Regions from separate parts of the Streptomyces sp. NPDC036813 genome, predicted to be linked through region 2. Evidence: riboswitches for the same ligand, from Rfam matches in the RefSeq annotation. Region 2 holds a riboswitch; each other region holds the start of a gene.
The links. Region 2 has a riboswitch for cyclic di-AMP ahead of ACZ67Q_RS17785 (M23 family metallopeptidase). Riboswitches for the same ligand answer to the same signal wherever they lie in the genome.
Positions count from the first base shown of each region.

Region 1: linked by a shared signal. The riboswitch ahead of ACZ67Q_RS25890 (transglycosylase family protein) and the one ahead of ACZ67Q_RS17785 (M23 family metallopeptidase) in region 2 are both predicted to bind cyclic di-AMP.
Region 3: linked by a shared signal. The riboswitch ahead of ACZ67Q_RS27355 (C40 family peptidase) and the one ahead of ACZ67Q_RS17785 (M23 family metallopeptidase) in region 2 are both predicted to bind cyclic di-AMP.

Region 1 covers NZ_JBVJPV010000013.1:85,122-96,228, reverse strand. The annotation lists gene ACZ67Q_RS25910 (SurA N-terminal domain-containing protein) at 187-831, shown strand; gene ACZ67Q_RS25905 (nucleoside triphosphate pyrophosphohydrolase) at 932-1,987, shown strand; gene ACZ67Q_RS25900 (cytochrome P450 family protein) at 1,984-3,285, shown strand; gene ACZ67Q_RS25895 (transglycosylase family protein) at 3,413-4,486, shown strand; cyclic di-AMP (ydaO/yuaA leader) riboswitch at 4,670-4,838, shown strand; gene ACZ67Q_RS25890 (transglycosylase family protein) at 4,842-5,555, shown strand; gene eno (phosphopyruvate hydratase) at 5,836-7,131, shown strand; gene ACZ67Q_RS25880 (FtsB family cell division protein) at 7,269-7,745, shown strand; gene ACZ67Q_RS25875 (DUF501 domain-containing protein) at 7,768-8,316, shown strand; gene ACZ67Q_RS25870 (Ppx/GppA phosphatase family protein) at 8,313-9,254, shown strand; gene ACZ67Q_RS25865 (PRC and DUF2382 domain-containing protein) at 9,386-10,315, shown strand; gene ACZ67Q_RS25860 (NAD(P)/FAD-dependent oxidoreductase) at 10,962-11,107, shown strand, end outside.
Region 2 covers NZ_JBVJPV010000007.1:355,706-366,812, reverse strand. The annotation lists gene ACZ67Q_RS17815 (asparagine synthase-related protein) at 1-1,466, opposite strand, end outside; gene ACZ67Q_RS17810 (MFS transporter) at 2,180-3,601, shown strand; gene lhgO (L-2-hydroxyglutarate oxidase) at 3,733-4,953, shown strand; gene trmB (tRNA (guanosine(46)-N7)-methyltransferase TrmB) at 5,125-5,967, shown strand; gene ACZ67Q_RS17795 (PrsW family intramembrane metalloprotease) at 6,018-7,400, shown strand; gene ACZ67Q_RS17790 (aldo/keto reductase) at 7,435-8,379, opposite strand; gene ACZ67Q_RS17785 (M23 family metallopeptidase) at 8,524-9,555, opposite strand; cyclic di-AMP (ydaO/yuaA leader) riboswitch at 9,567-9,722, opposite strand; gene ACZ67Q_RS17780 (PP2C family protein-serine/threonine phosphatase) at 9,964-11,085, opposite strand.
Region 3 covers NZ_JBVJPV010000014.1:113,961-122,372, forward strand. The annotation lists gene bioD (dethiobiotin synthase) at 1-508, opposite strand, end outside; gene ACZ67Q_RS27325 (adenosylmethionine--8-amino-7-oxononanoate transaminase) at 510-1,790, opposite strand; gene bioB (biotin synthase BioB) at 1,783-3,039, opposite strand; gene ACZ67Q_RS27335 (8-amino-7-oxononanoate synthase) at 3,186-4,313, shown strand; gene ACZ67Q_RS27340 (DUF397 domain-containing protein) at 4,356-4,586, opposite strand; gene ACZ67Q_RS27345 (helix-turn-helix domain-containing protein) at 4,596-5,453, opposite strand; gene ACZ67Q_RS27350 (ATP-binding protein) at 5,666-6,139, shown strand; gene ACZ67Q_RS27355 (C40 family peptidase) at 6,448-6,921, opposite strand; cyclic di-AMP (ydaO/yuaA leader) riboswitch at 6,925-7,058, opposite strand; gene ACZ67Q_RS27360 (hypothetical protein) at 7,435-7,740, opposite strand; gene ACZ67Q_RS27365 (ATP-dependent Clp protease proteolytic subunit) at 7,749-8,372, opposite strand.

The DNA.
Region 1 (11,107 bases), on a different contig from region 2:
CCCGGGGAGCGCGCGGCGGTGCCTGAAGTGGCGGTGAATCGTTGGTCGAATGGGTTGGCCTCAGCAGCCCCACTGCCTACCATCGATCACCGCAAGACTTTGTGCGCCCGCCCGTCGCCCGACCACCACCCCTGGTGGAGGCGCTGCGCGCCGCACCTGTTATTGCAATCTCCTCGGGAGGTTCCCTTGCACCGCCGCCGTCGCACCGCGCTCCTGCTGTCCGCCGCGATCGCCGCGGCCCCTTTGCTCACCGCATGCGGAAGCGACTCGCATCCGGGTGCGGCGGCCGTCGTCGGTGGCCGGAAGATCACGGTCTCGCAGCTCGAGGACCGGGTGAACGAGGTCCGGGCGGCGCAGCGCGCGGCGGCGGGCGACCAGGCGAACTACGCGCGCGTGGTGTCCGGATCCGGCAACCTCACCCGGCAGACCCTGCACAGCATGGTCCTGGACCAGGTGCTGCACCGCGCCGCGCAGGACGAGGGTGTCGCCGTCACGCGACACGACGTGCAGCAGCTGCGCGCAGGCGTGGAGCAGCAGCTCGGCGGGGCCAAGGCGCTGGAGACGACCTGGCTGCGCGAGTACGGCATCCCGCCGCAGCGCGTCGACGACAACCTGCGCCTTCAGGTCGAGGCCCAGAAGCTCGCCGCGAAACTGGGCACCGACACCAACCAGCCGGCGTTCTGGAAGGCCCTGTCGACGGCGTCGCGGGAACTGGGCGTCGACCTCAACCCGCGCTACGGCACCTGGGACGCCCAGAAGGTCGGCCGCGTGGACGCGAAGACCCCGTGGGTCAAGGACGTGACGGCGGCGGCGCCCCAGCAGCCTGCGTAACGGCCCCTTCCCCGACCCTCTCCGGGCGGATCATCACACCGCGACCCCACCCTGTGGACAACCGACGGAGACATCTCCCGGCGCGCGGTACGTTCGAAGCGTGAACGCACCGCGCCCCGAAGACTCCGCCGCCCCCGGCCGTATCGTCCTGCTCACCACCAGCCACCGCGTTGCGCCGGGTCTGCTGTCCTGGCCCGCCTGGCAGGCGCTGCGGGAGGCCGACCGGGTGCTGTGCGCCGACGCCTCCCACCCCCAGCTGCCGTACCTGCGGGAGGCGGGCGTCGTCGTCGAGGAGGCCGCGCCCGGCGCCGACGAGCTGCTGGACGCCTGCGCCGGCGGTCGTACCGTCGTGGTGGTGGCCGGCGGCGAGGGCGAGCCGGCGCTGACCGACGGCCTGGCCCGGCTCGCCGGCTCCGGCCGCGTCACGATGCCGGAGCTGGAGCTGCTGCCCGCCTCCTACGACCTGCCCGGCGCCCGCCTGCTCGACCTCGTCCAGGTCATGGACCGCATCCGCGTCGCCTGCCCGTGGTCCTCCCGGCAGACCCACGAGGGCCTGGCGAAGTACGCCATGGAGGAGGCGTACGAGCTGGTCGAGGCCATCGAGGACGGCGACCGCGACGAGCTGCGCGAGGAGCTGGGCGACGTGCTGCTCCAGGTGGTCTTCCACGCCCGCATCGCCGAGGAGGACCCCGAGGCCCCCTTCTCCATCGACGACGTGGCCGGCGGCATCGTCGCCAAGCTCATCCACCGCCACCCGCACGTCTTCGGGGACGCCACCGCCACCACCCCCGAGGAGGTCAAGGCGCACTGGCTGCGCACCAAGGCGCAGGAGAAGCGGCGCGCCTCCGTCACCGAGGGCATCCCGCTGCACCAGCCCGCCCTCTCCCTGGCCGCCAAGCTCGCCGCCCGCACCCGCACGGCCGGCCTGGACGTCCGGCTGCCGCAGGGCGACGGCATCGGCTACCAGCTCCTTGCGCTCGCCGCGCGCGCCGAGACGGAGGGCGTCGACCCGGAGACGTCGCTGCGCGCGGCGGCCCGCGCCTACCGCGACGCGATCCGCGAGGCGGAGGGCGTCGCCCCCGGCGCGTCGGCCGCGGTGCCCGCCGCCCACCGCGACGCGGAGGCCCACCCGGATCCGGATACGGTCGAGGAGTGACCGAGCAGCTCCGCCCCGACGAGACCGCCCCCGAACTCTTCACCTGGGAGTTCGCCGCCGACCCCTACCCCGCGTACGCCTGGCTGCGCGAGCACGCGCCCGTGCACCGCACCCGGCTGCCCAGCGGGGTGGAGGCCTGGCTGGTCACCCGGTACGCCGACGCCCGGCAGGCCCTCGCCGACCAGCGCCTGAGCAAGAACCCGGCGCACCACGACGAGCCGGCGCACGCCAAGGGCAAGACCGGCATCCCCGGGGAGCGCAAGGCGGAGCTGATGACGCACCTGCTGAACATCGACCCGCCGGACCACACCCGGCTGCGTCGGCTGGTCAGCAAGGCGTTCACCCCTCGCCGGGTCGCCGAGTTCGCGCCGCGCGTGCAGGAGCTGACCGACCACCTCATCGACGGCTTCGCGCAGCGCGGCTCCGCCGACCTCATCCACGAGTTCGCCTTCCCGCTGCCCATCTACGCCATCTGCGACCTGCTCGGCGTGCCCCGTGAGGACCAGGACGACTTCCGGGACTGGGCCGGGATGATGATCCGGCACGGCGGAGGGCCCAGGGGCGGGGTCGCCCGGTCGGTGAAGAAGATGCGCGGTTACCTCGCCGAACTGATCCACCGCAAGCGGCAGGCCCTGCCCGCCGAACCCGCACCCGGCGAGGACCTCATCTCCGGCCTGATCCGCGCCTCCGACCACGGCGAGCACCTCACGGAGAACGAGGCGGCGGCGATGGCGTTCATCCTGCTGTTCGCCGGTTTCGAGACCACCGTCAACCTCATCGGCAACGGCACCTACGCCCTGCTGACCCACCCCGGACAGCGGCACCGGCTGCAGGACTCCCTCGCCCGGGGCGAGCGCGCGCTGCTGGAGACGGGCGTGGAGGAGCTGCTGCGCTACGACGGCCCCGTGGAGCTGGCGACCTGGCGGTTCGCCACCGAGCCGCTGACCGTCGGCGGGCAGGACATCGCCCCCGGCGATCCCGTGCTCGTCGTCCTGGCCGCCGCCGACCGCGATCCGGAGCGCTTCCCCGAGCCGGACCTGCTGGACCTCGCCCGCCGTGACAACCAGCACCTCGGCTACGGTCACGGCATCCACTACTGCCTGGGCGCCCCGCTGGCCCGCCTGGAGGGTCAGACCGCCCTCGCCACCCTGCTCACCCGGCTGCCCGACCTCCAACTGGGCGCCGAACCAGCCGACTTGCGCTGGCGCGGTGGACTCATCATGCGGGGTCTGCGGCAGTTGCCCGTGACGTTCACGCCCGCGCCCGCACAGAAAACTGACACATCTTCAACTATGTGATCTTCACGTGATCTGCGCGGCATGAACTTGTGACTGGCGATCGTCTGCCGATACGTTCACTCGTCAGCGCGACGCCGGTGCCTCAAGGCGCCGCGCCGGTCAGTGCTGTCTCGCGAAAGGTCACCGCATGCTCTCCGGGAACGGTCGACACCGTCGCCCCCGTCAGGCTCCGGCCCTCCTCGTCACGGCCGGAGTGACCGGCTCCGCCATCGCCATCCCTCTGCTCGGCGCGGCGAGCGCCCACGCGGCCGACGGCGCGACGTGGGACAAGGTGGCCGAGTGCGAGAGCGGAGGCCGCTGGAGCGACAACCCCGGGATCGGGCTCTACGGCGGCCTGCATCTGTCGCAGGAGGACTGGGAGGGGCACGGCGGCCTGGAGTACGCGGCCCGGCCCGACCTCGCGAGCCGTTCGCAGCAGATAGCCGTGGCCGAGAAGGTCCTCGCCGACCAGGGTGTCGGCCACTGGACGCTGTGCGGGCTGACCTCGGGCCTGTCCGGCGACACCTCCGCACCGGACGTCGACACGGGGGTCGCGGGCGACACGTCGGGCGGCGGCTCGGCGGCCGGCGGCTCCACCACCGGCTCGGGCTCCTCCGGTCCGACCGGGACCAGCACTCCGTCCGACTCATCCGCTTCGGCCGGTACCTCCGGATCCACCGGTACCTCCGGATCATCCGGTTCGGTGGACTCGCCCGGCTTGCCCGACTCCTCCGGTGCGCCGTCCGGGACGCCCTCCACGGGCACCCCCGCGCAGCCCTCTGACGGGTCGTCGTCCGCCACCCCGTCCACGGGGGGCGCGGCCGAGTCCGGCGCGCCCGGAACGTCCGGGCCCGGCACCTCGCAGCCGTCCGGCAGCGCGTCCGCAGGTGACGCAAACACCGACGATCCGGACAACCTGCGCCAGATCGTCGGGGATTCGGGGCTCGTCGACACCGGTGCGGTGGACGGCGGCGGCCGCCACCGCGGCGCCAGCGCCACGGAGGACGCCGCCGAAGTGAGCGCGGCGCCCGCCTCGGGCCGGCATGCCTCGCGCTACACAGTGCGCGACGGGGACAGTCTGACGTCCATCGCCGACTCCCTTGGCGTCGAGGGCGGGTGGCGCGCGCTGTACGCGGAGAACCGGGACGCGATCGGGGCCGACCCGGGCCGCATCGTCCCCGGTCAGACCCTGCTTGTCGGTGGCGAAACGGGCGAAAAGTAGCGGGAGTTGACGCCCCGTTTTGAGACTGATGTCCGCTTTGGTGAAAGTGTGGGATGAGTCTCAGAAGCCGTGATCGTCTTTGAAATTCGGCCGATCGCCTGTCTACGGTCATGACCGCTCGCCATCGCGAGCCCCGGCCGGCCGCAACGCCGAATCCTGCCAGCGGCCGCACGGGAACAGTCGTCGCTCAACGCGCCGCAGGCAGGAGCGGGGGACCCAAGGTAAGCGCCGTGCCCGGCAGTTGAGCCGGAGCGGCTAGGGGTGAAGCCACGCCTCCCAGGGGAGGGGTGGCCGGGCAACTCAACCGGCCCGAACCCGACAGCTCACCTCGCAGGCGTCGGTGAGGGGATCCACCATGCTGTTTTCCGGCAAGGGCAAGCACCGTCGTCCCTCCAAGACCACCCGTGTCATCGCGCTCGCCGGTGTCACCGGCGCGGCCGTCGCCGCCCCGCTGATGGCGGCCGGCAACGCCTCCGCCGCCACCACCTCCGAGTGGGACGCGGTCGCCCAGTGCGAGTCCGGTGGCAACTGGTCCATCAACACCGGCAACGGTTACTACGGCGGCCTGCAGTTCTCCGCCTCCACCTGGGCCGCGTACGGCGGCACCGCCTACGCCCCGCAGGCCAACCAGGCCAGCAAGTCCCAGCAGATCGCCGTCGCCGAGAAGGTCCTCGCCTCCCAGGGCAAGGGCGCCTGGCCGGTCTGCGGCACGGGCCTGTCGAACACCCCGAACAACGGTGGCGGCTCCTCCAGCTCCTCCCAGAGCGGCGGCTCGTCCTCCCAGGGCACCACCACGACGCGCTCCAGCGAGCAGCAGAGCGCCTCCCGCTCCAGCGAGCGCCCGGCGCAGACGCCGAAGAAGCAGAGCACCAAGACCGTCACCACCCCGACCGGCAAGAAGGTCAAGAAGGGCGACGGCGAGTACAAGGTCGTCACCGGTGACACCCTCAGCTCCATCGCCGAGAAGCACCACGTCGCCGGCGGCTGGAAGAAGCTGTTCGACCTGAACAAGGACATCGTCGCGGACGCCGACCTCATCTACCCGGGCCAGCAGCTGCACCTGAAGTAAGCGGCAGCGGGCCGGCCAAGGGCCGCTCCCCGTCCCCACGGGCTCCCCGTCCCGGTGCGTGTTCCCCCGTACGCACCGGGACGGGGTTTTTTCTGCCGTCCGTTCTCCGGACGTTCAGCCGGAACGCCACCCCCCTTTGTTCCGACGGTGAACAATGGGTACGGTCTGTCTGTCCACGGGCCGGGCGGTCGGCTGGCCGATGGCCCCGGGGCGGTTAGGCTCTAGTCGCAAGGCTCACCAGCCCCGCACTTTCAGCGTCACATCCACGAAGGAGATGCTCGTGCCGTCCATCGACGTCGTCGTAGCCCGGGAAATCCTGGACTCCCGAGGCAACCCCACGGTCGAGGTCGAGGTCGGCCTCGACGACGGCAGCACCGGGCGTGCCGCCGTTCCGTCCGGCGCCTCGACGGGCGCCTTCGAGGCCATCGAGCTCCGCGACGGCGACTCCAGCCGTTACCAGGGCAAGGGCGTCGAGAAGGCCGTGCTGGCCGTCATCGAGCAGATCGGCCCGGAGCTGGTCGGCTACGACGCCACCGAGCAGCGCCTGATCGACCAGGCCATGTTCGACCTGGACGCCACCGACAACAAGGGCTCCCTCGGCGCCAACGCCATCCTCGGCGTCTCGCTCGCCGTCGCCCACGCCGCCTCCGAGGCCAGCGACCTGCCGCTGTTCCGCTACCTGGGCGGTCCGAACGCGCACCTGCTGCCGGTGCCGATGATGAACATCCTGAACGGCGGCTCGCACGCCGACTCCAACGTGGACATCCAGGAGTTCATGATCGCCCCGATCGGCGCGGAGTCCTTCTCCGAGGCCCTGCGCTGGGGCGCCGAGGTCTACCACACCCTGAAGAAGGTCCTGAAGTCCAAGGGCCTGTCCACCGGCCTCGGCGACGAGGGCGGCTTCGCCCCGAACCTCGGCTCCAACCGCGAGGCCCTCGACCTCATCCTCGAGGCGATCAAGGAGGCCGGCTACACCCCCGGCGAGCAGATCGCCCTGGCCCTCGACGTGGCCGCGTCCGAGTTCTACAAGGACGGCTCCTACGTCTTCGAGGGCAAGAACCGCTCGGCCGAGGAGATGACCGAGTACTACGCCGAGCTGGTCGAGGCCTACCCGCTGGTCTCCATCGAGGACCCGCTGTTCGAGGACGACTGGGCCGGCTGGAAGACCATCACCGCCAAGCTCGGCGACAAGGTCCAGCTCGTCGGTGACGACCTGTTCGTCACCAACCCCGAGCGTCTCCAGCGCGGCATCGACGAGGGCGCCGCCAACGCGCTGCTCGTCAAGGTCAACCAGATCGGCTCGCTCACCGAGACCCTGGACGCCGTCGAGCTGGCCCAGCGCAACGGCTACAAGTGCATGATGTCCCACCGCTCCGGCGAGACCGAGGACGTCACCATCGCCGACCTCGCTGTCGCCACCAACTGCGGCCAGATCAAGACCGGCGCCCCGGCCCGCTCCGAGCGCGTCGCCAAGTACAACCAGCTGCTGCGCATCGAGGAGATCCTCGACGACGCCGCGGTGTACGCCGGCCGCAGCGCCTTCCCCCGCTTCCGCGGCACGGTCTCCAAGGGCTGAACAGACGGCTGAGCCCGAGGCCGGCCCCGAAGGCTGGGCCAACCTGGCGTAAGGCTTAGCCAGTCGTACGTACGTCCCCGTACTCGGTCCCGTACCGTGTCCGGGGACGTACGCGCGTGTGAAACGGGAGGATGGCCATGGCGGTGAAGGACCGGGACCGTTTCTCCACCGCGACCAGGATCCGGCTGCTCGGCGAGCAGACCGCGGCCCGCGTCTACCGTTCCCAGACCAAACGGCAGGCCCGCCGCTCCCGGCTCACCGGCCGCGCGGCGCTGCTCGCGCTGGTGGTGTGCACGCTGATCGTGGCGCTCGCCTACCCCATGCGCCAGTACGTCTCGCAGCGCGCCGAGATCGCCGACCTGGAGCGCCAGAAGCAGCAGGCCGCGCAGCGTGTGGAGCAGCTGCGCGACCTCAAGGCGCGCTGGCAGGACGACTCCTTCGCCGAGCAGCAGATCCGCAAGCGGCTGCACTATGTGCTGCCGGGGGAGACCGGTTACGTCGTGGTCGACCCGGACGCGGCCACGCAGGCCCACACCGACGCCGGCTCGACGGACCGCCCCTGGTACTCCAACGTCTGGGACGGGGTCGACAAGGCCGACGCCTCCGACCAGTAATTCGACAAGAGAGAACTTCGTAGTGGAAACGCCCCCGCCGTCCACCCCGCGCACCGAGCCCACCGACGCGGACGTCGAGGCCTTCAGGCAGCAGCTCGGCCGGCCGCCGCGCGGGCTGCGCGCGATCGCCCACCGGTGCCCCTGCGGGCAGCCCGATGTCGTGGAGACCGCCCCGCGCCTGCCGGACGGCACGCCCTTCCCGACGCTGTACTACCTGACCTGCCCCCGGGCCGCCTCCGCGATCGGCACCCTGGAGGCCGAGGGCGTGATGAAGGAGATGACCGAGCGGCTGCAGACCGACCCGGAGCTGGCCGCCGCCTACCGCGCCGCCCACGAGGACTACATCCGGCGCCGGGACGAGATCGAGGAGCTGACCGGCTTCCCGAGCGCCGGCGGCATGCCGGACCGCGTGAAGTGCCTGCACGTGCTGGTCGCCCACTCCCTGGCCGCCGGACCGGGCGTCAACCCGCTGGGCGACGAGGCCATCGCGATGCTGCCCGAGTGGTGGCGCAAGGGTCCGTGCGTGACGTCGGCACAGGACGGCGCCGAGACCGAGGAGGACGCCAAGTGACCCGTGTCGCCGCCATCGACTGCGGTACGAACTCCATCCGCCTGCTGGTCGCCGACTGCGACCCGAAGAGCGGCGAACTGGTCGACCTGGACCGCCGTATGACGATCGTGCGGCTCGGGCAGGGCGTCGACCGCACCGGCCGGCTCGCCCCGGAGGCGCTGGAGCGTACCTTCGCCGCGTGCCGGGAGTACGCGGAGATCATCAAGGAGCACGGTGCCGAGCGGCTGCGCTTCGTGGCCACCTCCGCCTCCCGAGACGCGGAGAACCGCGACGAGTTCGTGCGCGGCGTGATGGACATCCTCGGCGTGGAGCCGGAGGTCATCACCGGTGACCAGGAGGCGGAGTTCTCCTTCACCGGCGCGACCAGGGAGCTGGCCGAGCACGAGCACCTGGACCGTCCCTTCCTGGTGGTGGACATCGGCGGCGGCTCCACGGAGTTCGTCGTCGGCGAGGAACACGTGCGCGCGGCCCGCTCGGTGGACGTCGGCTGTGTGCGGATGACGGAGCGGCACCTGGTGGCCGGCGGGGCGGTCACGGACCCGCCCACCGAGGAGCAGATCGCGGCCATGCGGGCCGACATCGAGGCCGCCCTCGACCTCGCCGAGGCAAGCGTGCCGCTGCGCGAGGCGCGGACGCTGGTCGGGCTCGCCGGGTCGGTGACGACCGTGTCGGCGATCGCCCAAGAGCTGCCCGAGTACGACTCGGCGCGCATCCACCACTCCCGGATCTCCCGCGACAAGGTCCGCGAGATCACCGAGTGGCTGCTGCACTCCACGCACGCCGAGCGCGCGGCTGTGCCGTCCATGCACCCCGGGCGGGTGGACGTGATCGCGGCGGGCTCCCTGGTGCTGCTGTCGATCATGGACCGGATCGGTGCCGAGGAGGTCGTGGTGAGCGAGCACGACATCCTGGACGGCATCGCCTGGTCCGTGGCGTGACGACAGAACACTGATGTGCACAGAGGGCACTTACGAAAAGTATGTGCCCTCTGTTGCTGTTGGTTTGTTTCGCCCTTTTTGTGATGGTGAACCCGCCAGGGGAGTCGCTCCGCGAGAAGGGTGAGACAAACATGATCACCAGAGAGCAGATCCCCTCGGTCCTGGACCACCCGGTCCTCGGTGAGGACGGGAAGAAGATCGGCGAAGCCAAGCACGTCTTCCTCGACGACACGACCGGTGCGCCGGAGTGGGTTTCGGTCAAGACCGGCCTCTTCGGCAGCAGCGAGTCCTTCGTACCGATCCGTGACGCCGCGGTGGTGGACGGGCACACGGAGGTCCCGTACTCCAAGAGCAAGGTCAAGGACGCCCCGCACGTCGACGTCGACGGCGGCGGCCACCTTTCGGAGGACGAGGAGCACCGGCTCTACGACTACTACGGCCTCGACTGGGACGAGTCCTGGTCCCGCGCCAACCGGCCCGGCGAGGGCGGCTGGGCCCACCAGGCGGGCACCGCGGGCGCGGCAGGCGCCGCGGGTGCGGCAGGCGCCGCGGGTATGGCGGGTGCCGGGGGCGCGGCGGGTGCCGCCGGCGCGGCGGAGGGCCGTGCGGCAGCCGGTGCGCGCAGGGGCCCGGACGACGACGCGATGACGCGCTCCGAGGAGCACATGCACGTGGGTGTCGAGCGCCGTGAGGCGGGCCGCGCCCGGCTGCGCAAGTACGTCGTCACCGAGGAGGAGGAGCGCGTCGTACCGCTGCGGCACGAGGAGGTGCGCGTCGAGCGGGAGCCGATCACCGAGGCGAACCGCGACGCCGCGCTGTCCGGGCAGGAGATCGGCGAGGCCGAGCACGAGGTGGTGCTGCACGAGGAGCGGCCGGTCGTGGAGACCGAGGCCGTGCCGGTGGAGCGGGTGCGCCTGACCACCGAGGAGCACACCGGGCAGGAGACCGTGCGCGGACAGGTGCGCAAGGAGCGCATCGAGAGCAGCGCCGAGGAGGCCGACGAGCCCCGCGACCGCATGGGCCGCGACGACAGCGGCGGCATGGGCCCGGGCCACCGGTAGGGATCCGGCGCCGGAAACCGCCCGGGGTGCCGGCGGGCAACGGCCGCCGGCACCCCGGGGGCGCCGTGGCGAGGGCCGGCCTCCGCTGGGTGCGGCCGCGACAACGCCCCCGGGGGCGCGGGGAACCGCGCGACCGGCCCCGGCCGGCCCGCACCCGCACCCGCCGACATCCGCACCCGGCAGACGCGCCGGCGTCTCCCGGGCGCTCCCGCAGGACGCGATCACTCCTGGTCAGCGTCCTCCCCTGAGCGTCCGCGGCCACGCCTGAGCGGCCCAGGAGAACCGTCGGATGACACCTCGTCGGGAAAGTTCGTGAAGTTCTTCACAAGGAATTCCGTTCCGCAAGCCCCCTGAACGCCTTCGGATCACCCCTCCGGGGGCCGAACTCGCCTTTGAACATGTTCAGAAGGGGTGGACGACGCGCCTTCGGATCACGCGTCCCGCAGGGCCTGACACCTCGCTCACCGTGCCGTCCGACGCCCAGAGAGGCAGCTCACGCGGCATTGACAACGGGTTGTACCGGACAACGGTTCCCGTCGCCCGGCATGACCTGCGTCACGCGGGCCGCGGAGTGTAGCACAGGTACCGTCGGAGCTTGTGAAGGGGCGCACGAGCCACCCCCCCAAGCGGGTGGATACTCGATGCCATGAGCACCACGGAGCGTCCCAGGATCCTCGTAGTAGGCGGTGGGTACGTAGGCCTGTACGCAGCTCGGCGCATCCTCAAGAAGATGCGCTACGGAGAGGCGACCGTCACGGTCGTCGACCCCCGGTCGTACATGACCTACCAGCC
Region 2 (11,107 bases):
ACTTCAGCCAGCGCCTCCCCGGTCAGCCAGCGCGCCGCGGGCCCGGGTCTGGCCCAGGTGAGCGCCGCGAGGGACGCCCCCACGGCCCCCTGGGGTTCGTCGAGCCGCCGGTCCATCAGGCGCGCGGCGAGGACCTCCAGCCCCGTGCGGTAGGGCGTGCGGGCGAGCCGCCGCGCCGCGCCGTACACGCGCGCGGGCACCAGCACCGACCCGTCCGCCTTCGCCAGCGCGGCCACCGGCCGCACCAGATGGCGCCGCTTGCGGTCCATCAGCAGGTCGGCCAGGCGCGCCGGATGGGCGTCGAGCACCTGCCGCGCGCCGTACCCGATGAAGTGGTCCGCGCTGCCCGAGGCGAGCCGGGCGCGATGCCGGGCGGCCGTCACGAGGGCGGGTCCCGGCTCGTCCGTCAGCGGCCCGTCCAGAGCGGCGTACGGCAGCTCCTCCTCCCCGCCCGTGACGACGACGTGGTGCAGCCGCGGGTTGGCCGCGAGGACGCCGGCCCTCTCCAGTTCGGCCTCGCGGCCGGGGACGGCGAGGTCGTTGAAGGTGACCGCCAGCAGCCGCTCGCCCGCGCCCGTCCCGTGTCCGAGGAGCGTGCCCGGCATCCCGGGCAGCCCGGCGGCGAGCAGCGCGAGCGTGCTCGAGGCGGGACCGCCGGAGAGGTCGGCGCCGATGCCGGGCACCGGCATGCCGCGGGCGGCGCGGCGTTCGGCGGGCCCCATCCCGGGCACCGGGCCTGGGTCGAGGTCGGGCACGTGGCGCGGCGCGGCCATACGTGCGCGTACCGCTTCGATCAGCGCGTCGCGCACACCGTCGACCGCGCGGTCCGGGTCGGCCGGGGGCGCGGCGACCGCGAGGGAGGCGACGGGCTCGTACCCGGCGATCTCGCGGGCCCCGGCGCGCAGGATGAGCGCGTGCCCGGGAGGGATGCGCTGCACGCCCGCGTACGGCGTCGAGTCGTGCAGCGCGGCGGGGACGTCGGGGGCCGCCAGCAGGGCGGCGAGGTGGCCGAAGTCGAGGTTGGCCTCGATGAGGTCGGCGAGCGGCAGCGCGGCGGTGGCGTAGGCGGTGCCGCCCGCCCAGGGGGTGTGGAACACCGGGCGCGCGCCCGCGAGGTCGCCGCAGACGGTGACGCGGCGGCCGACCTTGACTACGGCCGTGTAGCTGCCGGGCCAGGCGGTCAGGTGGCGCAGGGCGCCGCCGCGGGCGGCGAGCAGCCCGACGCGCAGCTGTTCGTCGCTCGCGCCGCACAGGCCGAGGACCGCGATCCGGGTCTGGTCGTCGGCCTTGACGACGCGCACCTCGTCGGGGCGCCAGTCGCCGACGGCCCACAGGGGGTCGGGGTCGCCCCACAGGAGCTGGGAGCCCACCGGGTGCACGGTCTCGCCGTCGTACCCGGTGGCGCCGGCGGAGCCGGACACGGCGGCTCCCGCGGCGGTGCTGCTCCATCCCACCAACCACCGCATCGACGCCTCCACAGGCTGTGGACAACCAGTGCACCGTACGAACGGTTCACCATGCTGCCACGAAGGACACGCCGCAGAGGTGCGACAGAGCCGCTCACGCTCCCCGGAGTGCGCCCCTGCCGACCCTGTTCACGCCCCTGTCACCCCGGCGTCGGCACCGTCGACTCCCGCGCACGGTACGGCATCCACGGCGCGAATGCGCCCCCTGTGCGCTCCTCCGCAATACCCCGTGCGCCCTCAACTGCCGTGGTGGGAGCGGGAATCAAACGACCGGGGCGGGGACGGGTTTCGGCCAAATCGGCGTCTCGGCGCGGCCGTTGGATCACTGCCATGCACGCTCCGTGCAGGCTCTGCGCGCGGCCGGCAGGCGCGCAGTCCGGGAGGCTTGTGGCGCCTCCCGGACCGGTCCGCCGCCCGCGGGGATGAAGACGGCGGCATCCCCCAGCCCACTGGATCCAGTACAGCGGGCCGACCCACGCAACGCCCATGGAACCGCTCCCGAGATGGCCGGAGAAGAGCGCACGGCCGGGCGCACGGCCACACGTCGGGAGCGCGCCACGACACAGCGTGCACGGCCCCGTACTCCCGTGCGGACCACAATCCCGCCAACCGGAACAAAGCCCCTTAACGCTTGGAAGCCAAGGAACTACGCTGGGTTTACGAATGCCGCGTGGTTATGCCAGAGCGGCAGCCGGCTTTGTCGAGGGGTGGCCATGTCCAGGGAGCAACGCGGGCCGAACGAAAAGCTCGGCGCCGTTCTCGCCCTCGCGGGAATCAGCAATGCGGGACTCGCCCGACGCGTCAACGACCTTGGTGCGCAGCGCGGGTTGACTCTTCGCTACGACAAGACGTCGGTGGCGCGCTGGGTGTCGAAGGGCATGGTGCCGCAGGGTGCCGCACCCCACCTCATCGCGGCCGCCATCGGCCAGAAGCTGGGCCGCCCGGTCCCGCTGCACGAGATCGGCCTGGCCGACGCCGACCCCGCGCCGGAGGTGGGCCTCGCCTTCCCGCGGGACGTCGGACAGGCGGTGCGCTCGGCGACGGAGCTGTACCGGCTGGACCTCGCCGGACGCCGGGCCGGCTCCGGCGGCATCTGGCAGTCGCTGGCCGGATCCTTCGCCGTGAGCGCGTACGCGACGCCCGCCTCGCGGTGGCTGATAACCCCGGCCGACAGCTCGGTGGCGCGCGAGGCGGGCCCCGCGGAGGGCGCCGGCGCACCGATCAAAGTCGGCCACAGCGATGTGCAGAAGCTGCGGGAGGCCGCCGAGGACGCCCGGCGGTGGGACTCCAAGTACGGCGGGGGCGACTGGCGTTCGTCGATGGTGCCGGAGTGCTTAAGGGTCGAGGCGGCGCCGCTGCTGCTCGCCTCCTACTCCGACGAGGTCGGCCGCGCCCTGTTCGGCGCGACCGCCGAACTCACCCGGCTCGCCGGGTGGATGGCCTTCGACACGGGCCAGCAGGAGGCCGCGCAGCGGTACTACATCCAGGCGCTGCGCCTGGCGCGCGCGGCGGCGGACGTGCCGCTGGGGGGATACGTCCTGGCGTCGATGTCGCTGCAGGCGACCTACCGGGGCTTCGGCGACGAGGGCGTCGACCTCGCGCAGGCCGCCCTGGAACGCAACCGGGGCCTGGCCACGGCCCGCACCATGAGCTTCTTCCGCCTCGTCGAGGCACGCGCGCACGCACGTGCCGGCGACGCGCAGGCCGCCGGCACGGCGCTGAAGGCCGCCGAGAGCTGGCTCGAGCGCGCCCGGCCCGGCGACAGCGACCCCACCTGGCTCGGCTTCTATTCCTACGACCGGTTCGCCGCCGACGCCGCCGAGTGCTACCGCGACCTGAAGGCACCGCGCCAGGTGCGCCGCTTCACCGAGCAGGCGCTGTCACAGCCGACGGAGGAGTTCGTCCGCTCGCACGGGCTGCGACTCGTGGTCGCCGCGGTCGCCGAGCTGGAGTCGGGCAACCTCGACGCGGCCTGCGAGCAGGGCGTGCGGGCGGTGGAGGTGGCCGGACGGATCTCGTCGGCGCGCACCACCGAGTACGTGAAGGATCTGCTGCACCGGCTGGAGCCGTACGGGGACGAACCGCGGGTGGTCGAGCTGCGCGAGCGGGCCCGCCCCTTGCTGACCACGGCCTGACCCGATCCTGACCCGAGCCGGAGAGGGCCGCAGACGGTCCGGAGACAGGCCCGGGACCGGCTGCGCAGACCGGCGGGGCCGCCCGCGTTTGAAGGCGTTGTCAGTGGCGCAGTGCACTATCGAAGCGGGAGGTGGTGCAGGTGCGGCAGAAGGTCGCGTACGACTGTGACGTGCTGGTGGTCGGCGGTGGCATCGTCGGGCTGTCCACCGCGTACGCGATCACGCGTGCCGCGCCGGGGACGCGGGTGACGGTGCTGGAGAAGGAGACCGGCCCGGCCCGGCACCAGACGGGACGCAACAGCGGCGTCATCCACAGCGGGATCTACTACAAGCCGGGCTCGCTCAAGGCGCGGTACGCGGTGCGCGGCGCGGCGGAGATGGTCAAGTTCTGCGCGGAGTACGGCATCGCGCACGCCGTCACCGGCAAGCTGATCGTCGCCACGGACCGGGACGAGCTGCCCCGGCTGCACGCGCTCGTGCAGCGCGGCCGGGAGAACGGCATTCCGGTGCGGGAGCTGGGCGGCTCGCAGATCGCGGAGTACGAGCCGGAGGTGCGCGGCCTCGCCGCGATCCATGTCGGCACGACGGGGATCTGCGACTTCGTCGGCGTCGCCCGGCAGCTCGCCGAGGCCTCCGGCGCGGAGATCCGCTACGGCGCTCAGGTGGTGCAGGTCGACCGGCGGCCGTCGCTCGGCGTCGCCGTGCGCACGGCGACCGGCGACGTCGTCCGCGCCCGAGCTCTGGTGAACTGCGCCGGGCTCTACTGCGACGAGGTGGCGCGGCTGACCGGCGACGAACCCGAGGTCCGGATCGTCCCGTTCCGCGGGGAGTACTACGAGCTGGCGCGGCCGGAACTGGTGAAGGGCCTCGTCTACCCGGTGCCGGACCCGGCGTTCCCCTTCCTCGGGGTCCACCTGACCCGGGGTGTCGACGGCGGCGTCCACGTGGGCCCCAACGCGGTCCCGGCCCTGGCCCGGGAGGGGTACGGCTGGGGGGTCGTCCGGCCGCGGGAGCTGGCGGGGACGCTGGCCTGGCCCGGCTCGTGGCAGATAGCCCGCCGCCACTGGCGGTACGGCGCCGGTGAGCTGCGCCGGTCGGTGTCCAAGGCAGCGTTCGTCGACGCCGTACGACGGCTGCTGCCGGCCGTGGAGGAAGAGGACCTGGTGCGCACGGAACCGGGCGTGCGGGCACAGGCGGTCCTGCGGGACGGCACGCTGGTGGACGACTTCCTCATCCGGGAAGGAGCACGCACGGTGCACGTCCTGAACGCACCGTCCCCGGCCGCCACAGCGTCCCTGCCGATCGGCAGAGAGGTGGCCCGCAGAGCACTGAAGGCTCTCGCGGAGGCGTGACCGGCGCGCTGGTTTCGGGCGACGACAAAACGGAGGGCACCGCACCCCGGCCAGGGGCGCGGGGAACCGCGCGACCAGCCCCCATGGGTCCGCGGACGCCCGACGCCCGCAGCCCACCCCCGCAAGCGGCGTACTCGGATCGCGGAGCGCCTCCGTACAATCGATCCCACTGTGTCTGACTCCCCCAACGCTCCCGAAACCCCCCGGCCCGCCCGCGAAGCGGACCCCGGCGACTCTGTCCGGCACACCCGGGCCAAGGGTGAGCCGCGGTTCCCGGACGGGCCGAGGGCCGACCCCGCCGGATCGCACTTCGAGCGGCGCATCCGCAGCTTCCAGCCGCGCCGCAGCCGGGTCACCGCCGGACAGGCCGACGCCCTGCAGCGGCTGTGGCCCAAGTGGGGGCTGGACATCGACGGGCAGCGCACCCTCGACCTGACCGAGCTGTTCGGCAACGACAACCCCGTCGTGCTGGAGATCGGCTTCGGCATGGGCGAGGCCACCGCACAGATGGCCGCCGCCGACCCCGGCACCAACATCCTCGCCGTGGACGTGCACACCCCCGGCCAGGGCAACCTGCTGAACCTCGCCGACCACCACGGCCTGTCCAACATCCGCGTCGGCAACGGCGACGCGATCATCCTGCTGCGCGAGATGCTCACCCCCGACGCGCTGGACGGCCTGCGCGTCTTCTTCCCGGACCCGTGGCCCAAGAAGCGGCACCACAAGCGCCGGCTGATCCAGCCGGAGTTCCTCACCCTCGCCGCGACCCGGCTGAAGCCGGGGGCGGTCCTGCACTGCGCCACGGACTGGGAGCCGTACGCCGAGCAGATGCTCGAGGTGCTCACCGCGCACCCCGACTTCGAGAACACCCAGCCGGACGGCGGCTTCGCACCGCGCCCCGCGTTCCGCCCGCTGACCCGCTTCGAGGGCCAGGGCCTGGACAAGGGCCACGTCGTGAACGACCTGCTCTTCCGCCGCGTACCGCATCTGCGGAGCGACCAAGATCCGGACTGACACCGCCGTCAACGTCGCGGGCGGCGCTGTCCCTCGTTAGGGTCAATGCCGTGGCCACGAGTCCCCCGTATCCGACATACCCCGGCGGCCCCGGCGACGGTGCGCTCCATCACCCGCACTGGTGGCAGCGCAGAGGGGTGCGGTACGGCGCGCTCATCACGCTGCTCGCCCTGTCCGGTCTGGTCATCCTCGCGCTGGTGCGCGAGCAGACCGGCACGGAGGGCTTCCTGGTCGGGCTGGGGCTCGCCGTCTTCCCCGTACCGCTGCTGACCGCCGCCTTCCGCTGGCTGGACCGGGTCGAGCCCGGCCCCTGGCGGAACCTGCTGTTCTCCTTCGCCTGGGGCGCCTGCGCGGCGGCCCTGATAGCGATCGTCGCCAACAGCTTCGCGACGAAGTGGATAGCGACGGCGACCGCGGACCCGGCCGGTGCGGACACCCTCGGCGCCACGGTGATAGCGCCGATCGTGGAGGAGTCGGCGAAGGCTGCCGCAGTCCTGCTCGTCTTCCTCTTCCGCAGACGCGACTTCACCGGGATCGTCGACGGCGTGGTGATAGCCGGCGTCACCGCCACCGGCTTCGCGTTCACCGAGAACATCCTCTACCTCGGCACCGCCTTCGGCACCGACCAGATCACCGGTGGCCGGGGCATCGCCTCCGTCACCGCGGCGACCTTCTTCGTCCGCGTGATCATGTCGCCGTTCGCGCACCCGCTGTTCACCACCATGACCGGCATCGGCTTCGGCATCGCCGCGCTGTCGGGGGAGGGCCGGCGCCTGCGCCGTGTCCTCCTTGCGCTGGGCGGGCTGCTGCTGGCCATGTGCATGCACGCCCTGTGGAACGGCTCGGCGTCCTTCGGACCGTTCGGCTTCTTCGCCGTGTACGGCGGCTTCATGATGCCCGCGTTCGGGCTGCTGACCTGGCTGGTCGTCTGGACCCGGCAGCGCGGGCTGCGCACGATCCGCGAGGAGCTGCCCGCCTACGTCGCCGCGGGCTGGCTCGCGCCCGCCGAGCCGTTCGCGCTCGGTTCGATGCGGGCGCGCCGCATGGCCCGCGAGTACGCCGCGCATCACCTGGGCAAGCCGGCGGCCAAGGAGGTCGCGCGCTACGAGGTGTACGCGACGTCCCTGGCGTTCCTGCGACACCGGGGCCGCCGCGGCCGCGCCGGCGCCGACTTCGTCGTACGGGAAAGGGAGCTGCTGAACGACATGTGGCGGCTGCGGGAGCAGGCCCGGCCGGCGCTGGAGTACGCGGCCCGGGCGGCCGCGCCCCCGGTGCCGGTGATGCTGCCGTGGCCCGCGCACCCGTGGCCGGCCCCCGGGGCGGCGCGGCCGCACCCGCCGTACGCCGGGTACGCGGGGTATGCCGGGCACTCGGGGTACGCCGGGTACGGCGCCCATCCGGTGTACCCGGCGTACAACCCCTACCGCTCGTAGAAAGCCGCTCGCCGCGGAGGCGGCAGGGCGCCGGTCAGGCCGACGCCTGCGTCAGCCGCTCCCGTTCCGCCTCCGTCAGGGTCAGGTCCGCCACGCCCAGCAGCGCCGGAAGCTGGTCCGTGGTGCGCGCCGAGGCGATGGGGGCGGTGACCGTCGGCTGCGCGGCGAGCCAGGCGAGGGCGACCGTCGCGACGGGGGCGTCATGGGCCTGAGCGATCTCGTCCAGGGCGGTCAGGACCGCGCGGCCGCGTTCGGACTGCAGGTGCTGCGCCGCGCCGCCTGCCCGCGGGCTGTCCACGCTCGCCCCGGGCCGGTACTTGCCGGTGAGGAAGCCGGAGGCCAGCGCGTAGTACGGGACGGCGGCGAGACCGGCGTCGGCGGCGAGGTCCTGGAGGTCGCCCTCGTAGGTGTCGCGGGAGACCAGGTTGTAGTGCGGCTGCAGCGCCACGTACCGCGCGAGACCCTCGCGGTCGGAGAACTCCAGGGACGCCCGCAGGCGCTCGGCGGAGATGTTGGAGGCGGCGATGTGGCGGACCTTGCCGGCCTTCACGAGCTCGTCCAGGGCGCCGATGATCTCCTCGACCGGCACCTCGGGCTTGTCGAAGTGGGTGTAGTAAAGGTCGATGTGGTCGGTGCCCAGGCGGCGCAGGGAGGCGTCGGCGGCGGCCTTGATGGTCGCGGCGGACAGGCCCTGGTACTCGGGGTGCTGGCTGACCTTGGTGGCGATGACGACGTCGTCGCGGTTGCCGCGGGCCTTCACCCACCGGCCGATGATCGTCTCGGACTCCCCGCCCTGGTTGCCCGCCACCCAGGCGGAGTAGGAGTCGGCGGTGTCGACGAAGTTGCCGCCGGCGGCGGTGTAGGCGTCGAGGACGGCGAAGGAGGTCGTCTCGTCGGCGGTCCAGCCGAAGACGTTGCCGCCGAGGGCGAGCGGGAAGACCTCGAGGTCGGACGTGCCGAGCTTGCGAAGAGCAGTCATGCTCTGTTGCAACACCACGGCCTGCTCGACCCATTCCGCACGCAAACCAACAGTGTGCAAACACCTCGGCACACACGAACCGGCAGCCCTGACGTCGGGGGGGTTGCCGTCAGGACCGCCGGGGATCCGGAGCCGGGCGTGGTGTCAGGGGGTGAGGCCCTTGTCCTGCAGCCACGCCATCGGGTCGATACCGGAGGCCTGCCCGTCGGGGTGAACCTCCAGATGCAGGTGCGGGCCCGTGACGTTGCCGGTGGCGCCGACGCGACCGATGACGTCACCGGTTGCGACCTTCTGCCCGACGCTGACGCTGATCGACGACTGGTGGCAGAACCACAGCTCGGTGCCGTCGTCGAGGGTCAGGATCGTGCGGTAGCCGTAGGACCCGGCCCAGCCTGCCTCGGTGATGGTGCCGGTGTGGACGGCCTTGATCAGCGTGCCGGTGGGGGCGGCGAAGTCCAGGCCGGTGTGGTAGCCGGAGGACCACATGGAGCCGGCCTGCCCGAAGCGGGAGGTGAGGGTGTACGAGGAGGTCGGCAGCGCGTACTGCTTGGCCAGTTCGGCCAGGCGCTCGGCCTCGGCCTTCTGCTTCGCCTCCGCCTCCGCCTTCTCCTTCGCGGCGGCGGCCTTGGCCGCGGCCTCCTTCTCCGCCTGCGCGGCGGCCTCGGCGGCCTGCTTGGCCACGGCGGCCTGGGCGGCGGCCTGCGCCTTGACGTCGACCTGGACCTGCTGCGACTCGGCCTGGGCCATGATCCGGTTGCGCAGCGCCTCACCGGCGTCGGAGGTGCCCTGCGCGGTGTCGGCGGAGCTGACGATGTCACTCAGCGGGGTGGCGGAGCCCTGCGGCTTGCCGTCCTCGTGGTCGGAGATCAGTGAGCCGACCGAGGGCAGGTCGGGCATGGAGATGGAGACCGGCGGCTTGCCGGTCTGCGCGCTGGCCATGCCGCCCGCGCCGACGGCGGCGATGACGCCGACGCCGAGGACGGTGGAGCTGCGGGCGAGTCCGCCGCGCTGCTTGGCGACGCGGTGCCGGCCGCGGACGGGACGGACGGACTCCTCAGTGGGGTTCCACTCCTCCCAAGGGCCCTCGTCGGTGCGGTGGCCGCCGTAGACGAGGGTCTCGGGGCCCTGCTGGCTCGGCACGAACGGGGCTGTCGGGGCAGGCCGGTTGGACGCCACGCGGGCGTACTCCTTTCCTTCCGTCTCGCCTACCGGGTTAGCTGACGGGTTCGGAGCAGGAAGGTCTCCTACGCGCGTATACCGGCCGTCATCGACGGCGGCTGACGCGAGATTCACCCCAAGGTGGTGGTTCCCCGGTTCCCTACGGGATTCGGCGCGTGAGCACGGAGCCGTCTCTTGTGACGGCTGGGACGACCGCGCTGCGTTATCGAACGTTAATAGACCCGGAGGCTTGATTCCAAGCCGTTCGTCTTGATCATTAACATTCTTGGCCTGGACTTTCATGCCACGACCGGCGCAAAAGGGGCGACTTGATTGCCCCTCAGGCGTCACGTCCAAAACCTGGTTTTGGTGATGGTGTGTCAATTGTTATGCAGAGGGCTGTCGCCCGCTCACCCATCGTGACCTTCACGGCCGGCGGACGGCGAGCAGCGCCATGTCGTCCGCCATGCCGCCCCCCGAGTGCCGGCGCACGTCCTTCGCCACCGCGGCGAGCAGGGCGCCGGGCGCGGTGACGACACGTCCGGCGAGCCGCGCCTCGACGTCGTAGAAGCGGCCATGGCGGTCGCGGCTCTCGGAGAGGCCGTCGGTGTACAGCAGGAGCGTGGCGCCGCCGGGGAAGACGACCTCCTCGGCGCGGTCCGGCCACAGGCCCAGCTCGCCCATGCCGAGCGGCAGCGCGGGCTCGGCGGGCAGGAGTGCGCGCAGGGCGCCGTCGGCGTGCAGCAGCACCGGCGGCGGATGACCGCGGTTGAGCAGGCGGACGACGCCGTCGCCGTGCGGGAGTTCGGCGAGGACGGCCGTGGTGAACCCCTCGAACGCGTCCAGCCCGTCGCGCCGGGCGCCCTCGCGGGCCAGCGCCCGCTCCAGCCGCTGGGCGACCGCCTCCAGGGTCGCCTCCTGCTCGGCGGCCTCCCGGAACGCACCGATGACCACGGCCACGGCCGCCACCGCGCCCATGCCCTTGCCGCGCACGTCTCCGACGATCAGGCGGACGCCGTACGGGCTGTCCTGCACGGCGTACAGATCGCCGCCGATGAAGGCGTCGGCGCGCGCGGCCTCGTAGCAGGCGGCGATCTGGAATCCGCCGATCTCTTCGGCGGGTTCGGGCAGTACGGCGCGCTGGGCGGCCTCGGCGACCTCGCGCGCGGAGGCGAGCTGCTCGCTGCTGCGGCGCGCGAGGGCGTTGATCAGGACGGCCAGGACGGCGACCGTGGCGACGGTCACCAGCTCGGTGACGGCGTCCGTGTGCCAGACGATACCGATCGTCAGATGCAGCCCGAGCACGACGGCGACGGCGGCGAGCCCGGTGAGCACGGTGCCGCGGCGGCTGTAGAGCGGGGCGGCGACCAGGGGCGCGGCGGTGAAGAAGGGGACCGCGGTGAAGTCGGACGGGGTGCAGTAGTCGTAGACCGCCCCGGCGGCGATGAGCAGCGCGGGCAGGATCCGTACGAAGGCGCGCGCGACGAAGATCCTGCGGCCCTCCTCGGGCCGCGGCTCCCCGCCGTCCCCGGGCTCGGACTCGGGCACGAGGTCATCGGCCAGCCGAACG
Region 3 (8,412 bases), on a different contig from region 2:
CGATCACCACGCCGAGCAGCTCCACGTCCCGTCGCCGCAGTTCCCGCGCGCTCAGCTCCGAGATGTTCAGCGTGCCGAGCGCCGGCGAGGCCACGAGCAGCACCGGCGCGCGCAGCAGCGCCGCCGCGTCCACGAGCGTGCCACCCGCCGCGTCGAACCGCACCAGCAGCCCGCCCGCGCCCTCCACCAGCACCAGATCGTGCTCGGTGGCCAGCTTGGCGGCCGCCTCGGCGATCTCCTGCGGATGCAGCGGCGCCCGTCCGGACCGTCGCGCGGCGGTGGCCGGCGCCAGCGGCTCGGGGTAGCGGGCGAGTTCGGCCACCGTGACGCCGCCCGAGAGCCGCGCCACCTCGTCGGCGTCCCCGCGCTCGTCGGGGCCCACCCCGGTCTGCGCGGGCTTCAGCACGGCCACCGAGCGGCCGGCCGCGAGGGCCGCGGTCGCCACCGCGGCGGTCGCGACCGTCTTGCCGACATCCGTGTTCGTGCCCGAGATCACCAGTACCGGCATGTCATCCCTCCTCGGCCGCCGCGTACACCGCACGGCAGATCCGTGCCACGTCCGCGTCCGACGTGACGTACGGCGGCATCGTGTAGATCAGGTCGCGGAACGGCCGCAGCCACACGCCCTCCCGCACCGCGGCGCGGGTCGCGGCGGCCATGTCCACCGGGTGGTCCAGCTGGACGACGCCGATCGCGCCGAGGACCCGCACGTCCCGTACGCCGGGCAGGTCCAGGGCCGGCGCGAGACCCTCGCGCAGTCCCGACTCGATCCGCTTGACCTCGGCGAGCCAGTCCTGCCCGAGCAGCAGCTCGATCGAGGCGCAGGCGACGGACGCGGCGAGCGGGTTGCCCATGAAGGTCGGCCCGTGCGCCAGCACCGGCACCTCGCCCCGCGAGATGCCGTCCGCCACGCGCGCGGTGCACAGCGTCGCCGCCATCGTCAGATAGCCGCCGGTGAGCGCCTTGCCGACGCACATCACGTCCGGGGACACCGCCGCGTGGTCGGCGGCGAACAGCGCGCCCGTACGGCCGAACCCGGTCGCGATCTCGTCGAACACCAGCAGCACGTCGTGCGCGTCGCACGCCTCGCGCAGCACCCGCAGATAGGCGGGGGAGTGGAAGCGCATGCCGCCCGCGCCCTGCACCACCGGCTCGACGATGACGGCGGCGAGTTCATGGGCGTGGCGCTCCACCGTCGCGCGCAGGTGCTCGGCGTACGCCTCGTCGTGGTCGGCGGGCGGCGCGTCGGCGAAGACCTGGTGCGGGAGCACCCCGGACCACAGCTCGTGCATGCCGCCCTCGGGGTCGCACACCGACATCGGCGTCCAGGTGTCGCCGTGGTAGCCGCCGCGCCACGTCATCAGCCGCTGCTTCTCGGGGCGCCCGAGCGAACGCCAGTACTGCAGGCACATCTTGGCCGCGACCTCGACGGACACCGAACCGGAGTCGGCGAGGAAGACGTGCTCCAGGCCGTCGGGCGACATGTCGACAAGGAGCTTCGCCAGCCGCACGGCGGGCTCGTGCGTGAGCCCGCCGAACATCACATGGCTCATCCGGCCCAGCTGTTCGGTCGCGGCCTCGTTGAGCACCGGGTGGTTGTAGCCGTGGATGGCAGACCACCACGACGACATGCCGTCGACCAGTTCACCCGAGCCGTCCGCGAGCTTCAGCCGGACCCCGCTCGCCGCCTCGACGACGAGCGGTTCGGTCTGCCCGGGCATCGGGCCGTACGGATGCCACACATGCCGCCGGTCCAGTTCCAGCAGCTCGGGCACGCTCAGGTCAGGCATTGGGCGCGAGGTCCGTTCCCGCGCCGCGCCGGCGCACGGCGACCAGGTCGGTACGGGGCTCGCTCGCCGCCGGCGCGGGGGCGGCCGTACCGCAGATCCCGGCGCCTTCGTGCGATCCGCAGCCGCCGGCCGAGGCGTGCGACCCACAGCCCTCCGCGCCCTCGTGGCCACCGCAGCCGCCCGCCGCCGCGTCGGAACCGCAGCCACCTGCCGCTTCGTGCGACCCGCAGCCGCCGGCCGCGCCCGCCCGGTGCTCCGGCAGCGTCACCTCGCCGGCGCCCTCCACCTCGAACCCGGCGTCCGCGATCATCTCCAGGTCGGCCTTACCGGCCTGGCCCTCGCTGGTCAGGTAGTCGCCAAGGAAGATCGAGTTGGCCAGGTGCAGCGCCAGCGGCTGCATCGTGCGCAGATGGACCTCGCGGCCGCCCGCGATACGGACCTCCACGTCCGGGCAGACGAAGCGGACCATCGCCAGGATGCGCAGGCAGCGCTGCGGGGTGAGGTTCCACTCCTTGGCCAGCGGGGTGCCCTCGAAGGGGATCAGGAAGTTCACCGGAACGGAGTCCGGGTCCAGCTCGCGCAGCGAGAAGACCACGTCCACCAGGTCCTCGTCGCTCTCGCCCATGCCGGCGATCAGACCGGAGCAGGCCGACAGGCCCGCCGCGTGCGCCTTGGTCACCGTGTCGACCCGGTCGGCGTAGGTGTGCGTGGTCGTGATGTCCGCGTACGTGCCCTCGGACGTGTTGAGGTTGTGGTTGTAGGCGTCCGCGCCCGCCTCGCGCAGCCGCTCGGCCTGGCCGTCGGAGAGCAGACCGAGGCAGGCGCACACCTCGACGCCCTCGTTCTGCTCCTTGATCGTCTTGATGGTCTCGGAGACCCGGTCCACGTCCCGGTCCGTCGGGCCGCGCCCGCTGGCCACCAGGCACACCCGCTTGGCGCCGCCGGCCAGACCCGCGGCGGCGGCCTGGGAGGCCTCGTCGGGCTTGAGCCAGGTGTACTTCAGGATGTCGGCCTTGGACCCCAGGCGCTGCGAACAGTACGAGCAGTCCTCCGGGCACAGGCCGGACTTGAGGTTGACCAGGTAGTTGAGTTTCACCCGTCGGCCGAACCAGTGCCGGCGTACCTTGCCGGCCGCGGCCACCACATCGAGCAGTTCGTCGTCGGTCGTGGCGAGGACGGCCAGGGCTTCCTCGCGGGTCGGCAGCTCGCGCCGCAGTCCCTTGTCCACCAGCGTGTTCAGCAGGTCCATGGGAGCTGATCCTGTCTTACGGGGGTAGGCCAGGCCAAGGAGAGTTCGCACAAACAAGGCCGTTCGAGGTGTGGGTATTGCCACATCCTGAGCTGCGGTGTGTCCCGCTAGTGTCTGTGCACTGCCTACAAAATCCCGGAGGACCCATGGCGTTCGGCTGGATCGACGAGCAGGCGGACGCGCGCCGCCGTGCGGGACTCGTGCGCACCCTGCGTCCCCGCCCCGCCGACACGCCGCTGCTGGACCTGGCGAGCAACGACTACCTGGGTCTGGCCCGCCATCCGGAGGTCACCGAGGGCGCGGCACGGGCCGCCCGGACATGGGGCGGCGGCGCGACGGGTTCCCGCCTGGTCACCGGTACGACCGAGCTGCACACCGAGCTGGAACGCGAGCTCGCGGACTTCTGCGGCTTCGAGGCCGCGCTCGTCTTCTCCTCCGGTTACGCCGCCAACCTCGCCGCGGTCACCGCACTCGCCCCGCACGGCTCGCTGATCGTCTCCGACGCGGGCAACCACGCATCCCTGATCGACGGCTGCCGGCTGGCCCGCGGCACCACGCAGGTCGTCGCGCACGCCGAACCGGACGCCGTGCGCAAGGCGCTCGGCACCCATGAGGGCACCTCGATCGCCGTCTCCGACACCGTGTTCTCGGTGGACGGCGACGCCGCCCCACTGGCCGAACTGGCCGTCGCCTGCCGGGAATTCGGCGCCGGCCTGGTGGTCGACGACGCCCACGGGCTGGGCGTCCTGGGTGACGGCGGGCGCGGCGCGCCGTACGCGGCGGGGCTCGCCGGCGGGGACGACGTGGTCGTGACCGTGACGCTGTCGAAGTCGCTCGGCAGCCAGGGCGGCGCCGTCCTGGGGCCCGCACGGGTGATCGACCACCTGGTCAACGCGGCCCGGACCTTCATCTTCGACACGGGGCTCGCCCCGGCCGCGGCGGGCTCCGCCCTCGCGGCCCTGCGGCTGCTGCGCCGCGAGCCGCAGCGGGCGGCACGGGCCCGCGCGGTGGCCGCAGAGCTGCACGCCCGGCTGACGGCCGCGGGTCATCAGGCGGTACGGCCGGACGCCGCCGTGGTCTCGGTGCGCGCTCCGTCCCCGGAGCAGGCCGTGCGCTGGGCGGCCGACTGCCGGACGGCCGGCCTGGCTGTGGGCTGTTTCCGACCTCCTTCCGTGCCCGACGGCATCTCACGGCTCAGGCTGACCGCCCGTGCGGACCTGACCGAAGATCAGATCGAACGCGCTGTACGGGTGATCGGCGAGACGCGGCCATGAGTCGGCGTCCACGGCCGTGCCCTCGCCCGGGGTGTGCCGTGCTCAGTCGCGGCGCACGGCGGCGGTGAACGCCGCCCAGCTCCCGGGGGAGAAGAGCAGCGCGGGCCCGTCCGGGGCCTTGGAGTCGCGTACGGCGAGCAGCCCGGCCCAGTGCCCGGAGGCCGGCCGGGCCGTCTCGACGCAGTTGTTCGCTCCGGTGCTGTAGCTGCTGCGCAGCCAGCGCACGCCGTGCAGATCGGTACTGAAAGGGATGGTGCGAGGCAGTGCGGTCATGGTGCCTCCTTACGCGCCGTCACCTAGTGAGGCGATGAAATCCAACGAGTCCTCGGGGGAAAGGGCGTGGATCCGAAGGGAGTTGAAGGCCTCCGCGTAGGCCCGGAGGTCTTCTTTCCGTTCGAGGTAGAGGCTACTCGTCATGTGGTCGAGAACAACCACGTCCAGATCAGAAGTGCTCGGAAATGAGAAAATAACGAAAGGCCCGGTGATGCCGACATGCGCCCCCGCGGAGAACGGCAACACCTGCAACCGCACCTGCGGCAGCCGTGCGGCCTGAAGCAGCCGCCGCAGCTGCTCCGCCATCACCTCGGGACCGCCCACCTCCCGGCGCAGCACCGCCTCGTCCAGCACGGCGCTCAGCTTCAGCGGACGCGGCGCGTGCAGCACGTCCTGGCGGGCCAGACGCACCTCCACCAGCGCGTCCAGCCGTTCCTCGTCCACCGCGCCGACGGCCGCCCGGGTCACCGCGCGGGCGTAGGCGGGCGTCTGCAGCAGCCCCGGCACGACCGAGGTCTCCAGCGTGCGCATCGCGCTGGCCTGCGACTCCAGACTGATGAAGTCGCGGTACGTGGGCGGCAGCACCCCGCGGTAGGCGTGCCACCAGTGCTCCCTGCCGCCGACCTGGGAGCCGGCCAACACCAGCAGCAGGTCCCGCAGTTCGTCGTCCTCGACGCCGTACGCGTTCAGCAGTAACCGCACATCGGACGGTTTCGCGCCACTCGAGCCGGTCTCGATCCGGCTGACTTTCGACTGGTGCCAGCCCACCAGCCGGGCGGCCTCCCCGCTGGTGAGTCCCGCCCGGGCGCGCAGCGCGCGCAGTTCGGCGCCCAGCTTCCGGCGGCGCACCGCGGGACCGTGCTGCATGCGCCCCTCCTTACTCCGTCCGAGCCGCCCGGATACGGTCTGCCGTGGCAGAGTTCACCGCTTCGAGCGACAGATATATGCATATCTTGGTGGATCGCCTCCGTGACCGGCGTGGTGATGGCAGTCTGGCGGCGAAGCACCAGTCCGGGACCGTACTCGAACCACCGGCTCCGTGCCGGACTGCGGTCCCGTGGGAAAGGGACGACGTCGCCATGGCAGACCACCTGGAAGCATCCGTCACTCTGCCGAGCGATCCGGCCTCGGTGTCCGCGGCCCGCGGCTTCGTGGCCGGCACCCTGGCGGAATGGGGTCTGCCGTCGGACGCGGAGCTGGCGGACAGCATCCGGTTGATCGTCTCCGAACTGGCCACCAACTCCGTGCAGCACACGTTCGGGCAATCCCCGACGTTCACGGTGGACGTCACCCTGGACCGCGACGAGCTGCTGCGCATCGGTGTCACGGACAGCCACCCCCGCTTTCCCAAGCGGCTGCCCGCGGCCGTCCAGCAGGACAACGGCCGGGGCATGGTCATCATCCGCTGGCTGGCCGCCGAGTGCGGCGGCAGACTCCGCGTCCGCCCCACCCGCGAGGGCGGCAAGACGGTCGCCATCGAACTGCCCTGGGCACTCCCGCCCGAGCCGGTCCCCTCGACGCAACAGACAGAACCAAAACCGCAGCCCTGCTGAACCGTTCGGTTCCGGGACGACTCCCGCGGGCTTGTCACACCGCGCCCACCGGACCGCCCCCGGCGGCACCGCCGCCGAACGCACGCCGTGAGCCTCGGCGACGGGGGCCCCAGGGCGTGACACCCGCTCACCCGTATGCCCGAGCCGTTGGCGCCGTTGGCGCCGTTGGCCCGCGGCCACCCCGGCCTTGTCCCGGCAGCCGCCGCTGGAGCCCGCTGACGGCCCTCCTCGGCCCGACAGCGGCCGCTGAGGGCCGTGCCGTCGGGCTCGTGGCCGCGTGAGGGCCGTGTGCCGAGGAGGGGCGTCGGTCAGCTCACCCGGCCGTACCAGACGCTCTTGGTCCAGATCTTCTGCAGGCGCACCACGTCGCCCGTCTTCGGGGCGTGCCAGATCTTGTTCTTCCCGGCGTAGATGCCGACGTGGTAGACGTTCGACCCCGAGTGGAAGAACACCAGGTCACCGGCCTTACGGCTGCGGGCCGGGATGTGGTGCGTCTTGTTGTACTGCTGGGCGGCCGTGCGCGGCAGCTTCTTGCCCGCCTTCTTGAACGAGTACAGCGTGAGTCCCGAGCAGTCGAACCGGCGCGGCCCGGTGGCGCCCCACTGGTACGGCGCGCCCTTCTTGGACGCGGCGATCTGCAGCGCCTTGGTCGCCGGCGTCGCGGCGGCGGCCTCCGAGGCGAGGCCCGGGACCACGATCGAGCCGCCCACCGCGGCGATGGTCAGGGCGGAAGCCGTACCGGCCCGGGCCATGAGCGACGGGACACGATTGAGCGCAGTCATGCGCAACCCTTCGTCAGCCGCCTGTGAAGGATGACCTGTCGGATTCGGGCTGGCGAAGTAGCCCGGCCGCTGACGCGGCTTCACCCCAAGGGCTGCTCGGCCCGGTCGTGGCATGACCGTTCCGGCGACCCGTCGTGCTTGGGTCCTCCACTCCTGCCGATCCACTCCTGTCGACCGGTCATCCGGACGGCGGCAGGACTCGGCGTCCGCCCGGATCGCCCCGCCGCTGCGGCGGGGGCTTGTCGTCAGTCAGGGATCTTGGCCCACAACTGTCCGAAAATCCCAACGGAAACGGGTATTTGTGGGGTTCCTCACCACTCACCCGTTCGGGTGGACAGCCCTGTGTTCGGTGGGGTGTTCACTGATCCGGCGAGCCCCGGACCAGCGGCGGAACACTTCATTCCGGCCTCTCGTCCCGCCGGTCACGCAACTCGGACCCCCGAAAAAAAGGCGTTCGGATAGGCCGATGGGGGGTACGCCGTTCGGTCCGTTTGAACCCGCTCGGCCCTCGGCTCAACTCCCCGCCGGTGGCGGCAGGGTGACCCGCGCCGTGCGGCGCTCGCCGTCGAGCACCCGCAACGCGCGTGCCAGGGTGCCGGCGTGCAGCTCGCTCTCGCCGCGCTGGTGCATCAGCGTCAGCGCGTCGCGCAGCGCCACCGCCTTGGTCACCAGCGCCTGCGCGGCCCGCAGCCCCCGGTAGGTGTCGCCGGGACAGGCCGGGTTGATCCGGCCGAGCAGGTCCACGACCTCCAGGTAACGGTCGATCAGCTCCCCCTCCGCCCGGGTGAGGGCGGGCAGCGGCGGAAGATCCGGCAGCATCGGACGGCTCACCTCCCGCCCGGCTGCGCGCGGACGGTGATGATCTCGTCCACCAGCCCGTACGCCAGCGCCCCGGCCGCGTCGAGGACGTGGTCGCGCTCGATGTCCGCGCCGACCTGCCGCCGGCTGCGCCCGGTGTGCCGGACGAGCATCTCCTCCAGGGTCGCCCGGATGCGCGTCAACTCCGCGGCCTGAAGGGCGAGGTCACTGGCCTGCCCCTCCACCGGCTCCGGCAACGCGGGCTGACGCATCACCATCCGGGCGCCCGGCAGCGCGAACCGGCGCCCCGGCGCGCCCGCGGCCAGCAACACCGCGGCGGACGAGCCCGCCTGGCCCATGCAGTACGTCTCCACCTCGCACGCGACGTACCGCATCGCGTCGTAGATCGCCGTCATCGCCTGGAACGAGCCGCCCGGCGAGTTGATGTAGAGCTGCACGGGCCGGTCCGGGTCCCGGTGCTCCAGCTGCATGAGCTGCGCGATGACATCGCACGCCGCGGCGTCGTCGATCGGTGTCCCGAGGAACACGATCCGCCCCTCCAGCAGCCTGGAGTACGGATCCGTCGTCCGGTGGCCGAAACTCGTGCGCTCGGTGAACTCCGGCAGGACCTGGCGGGCGGACGGTCGGGACATCACGGGCCTCCTCGAAGCGATGCGCGACGCGCAAGCTGCG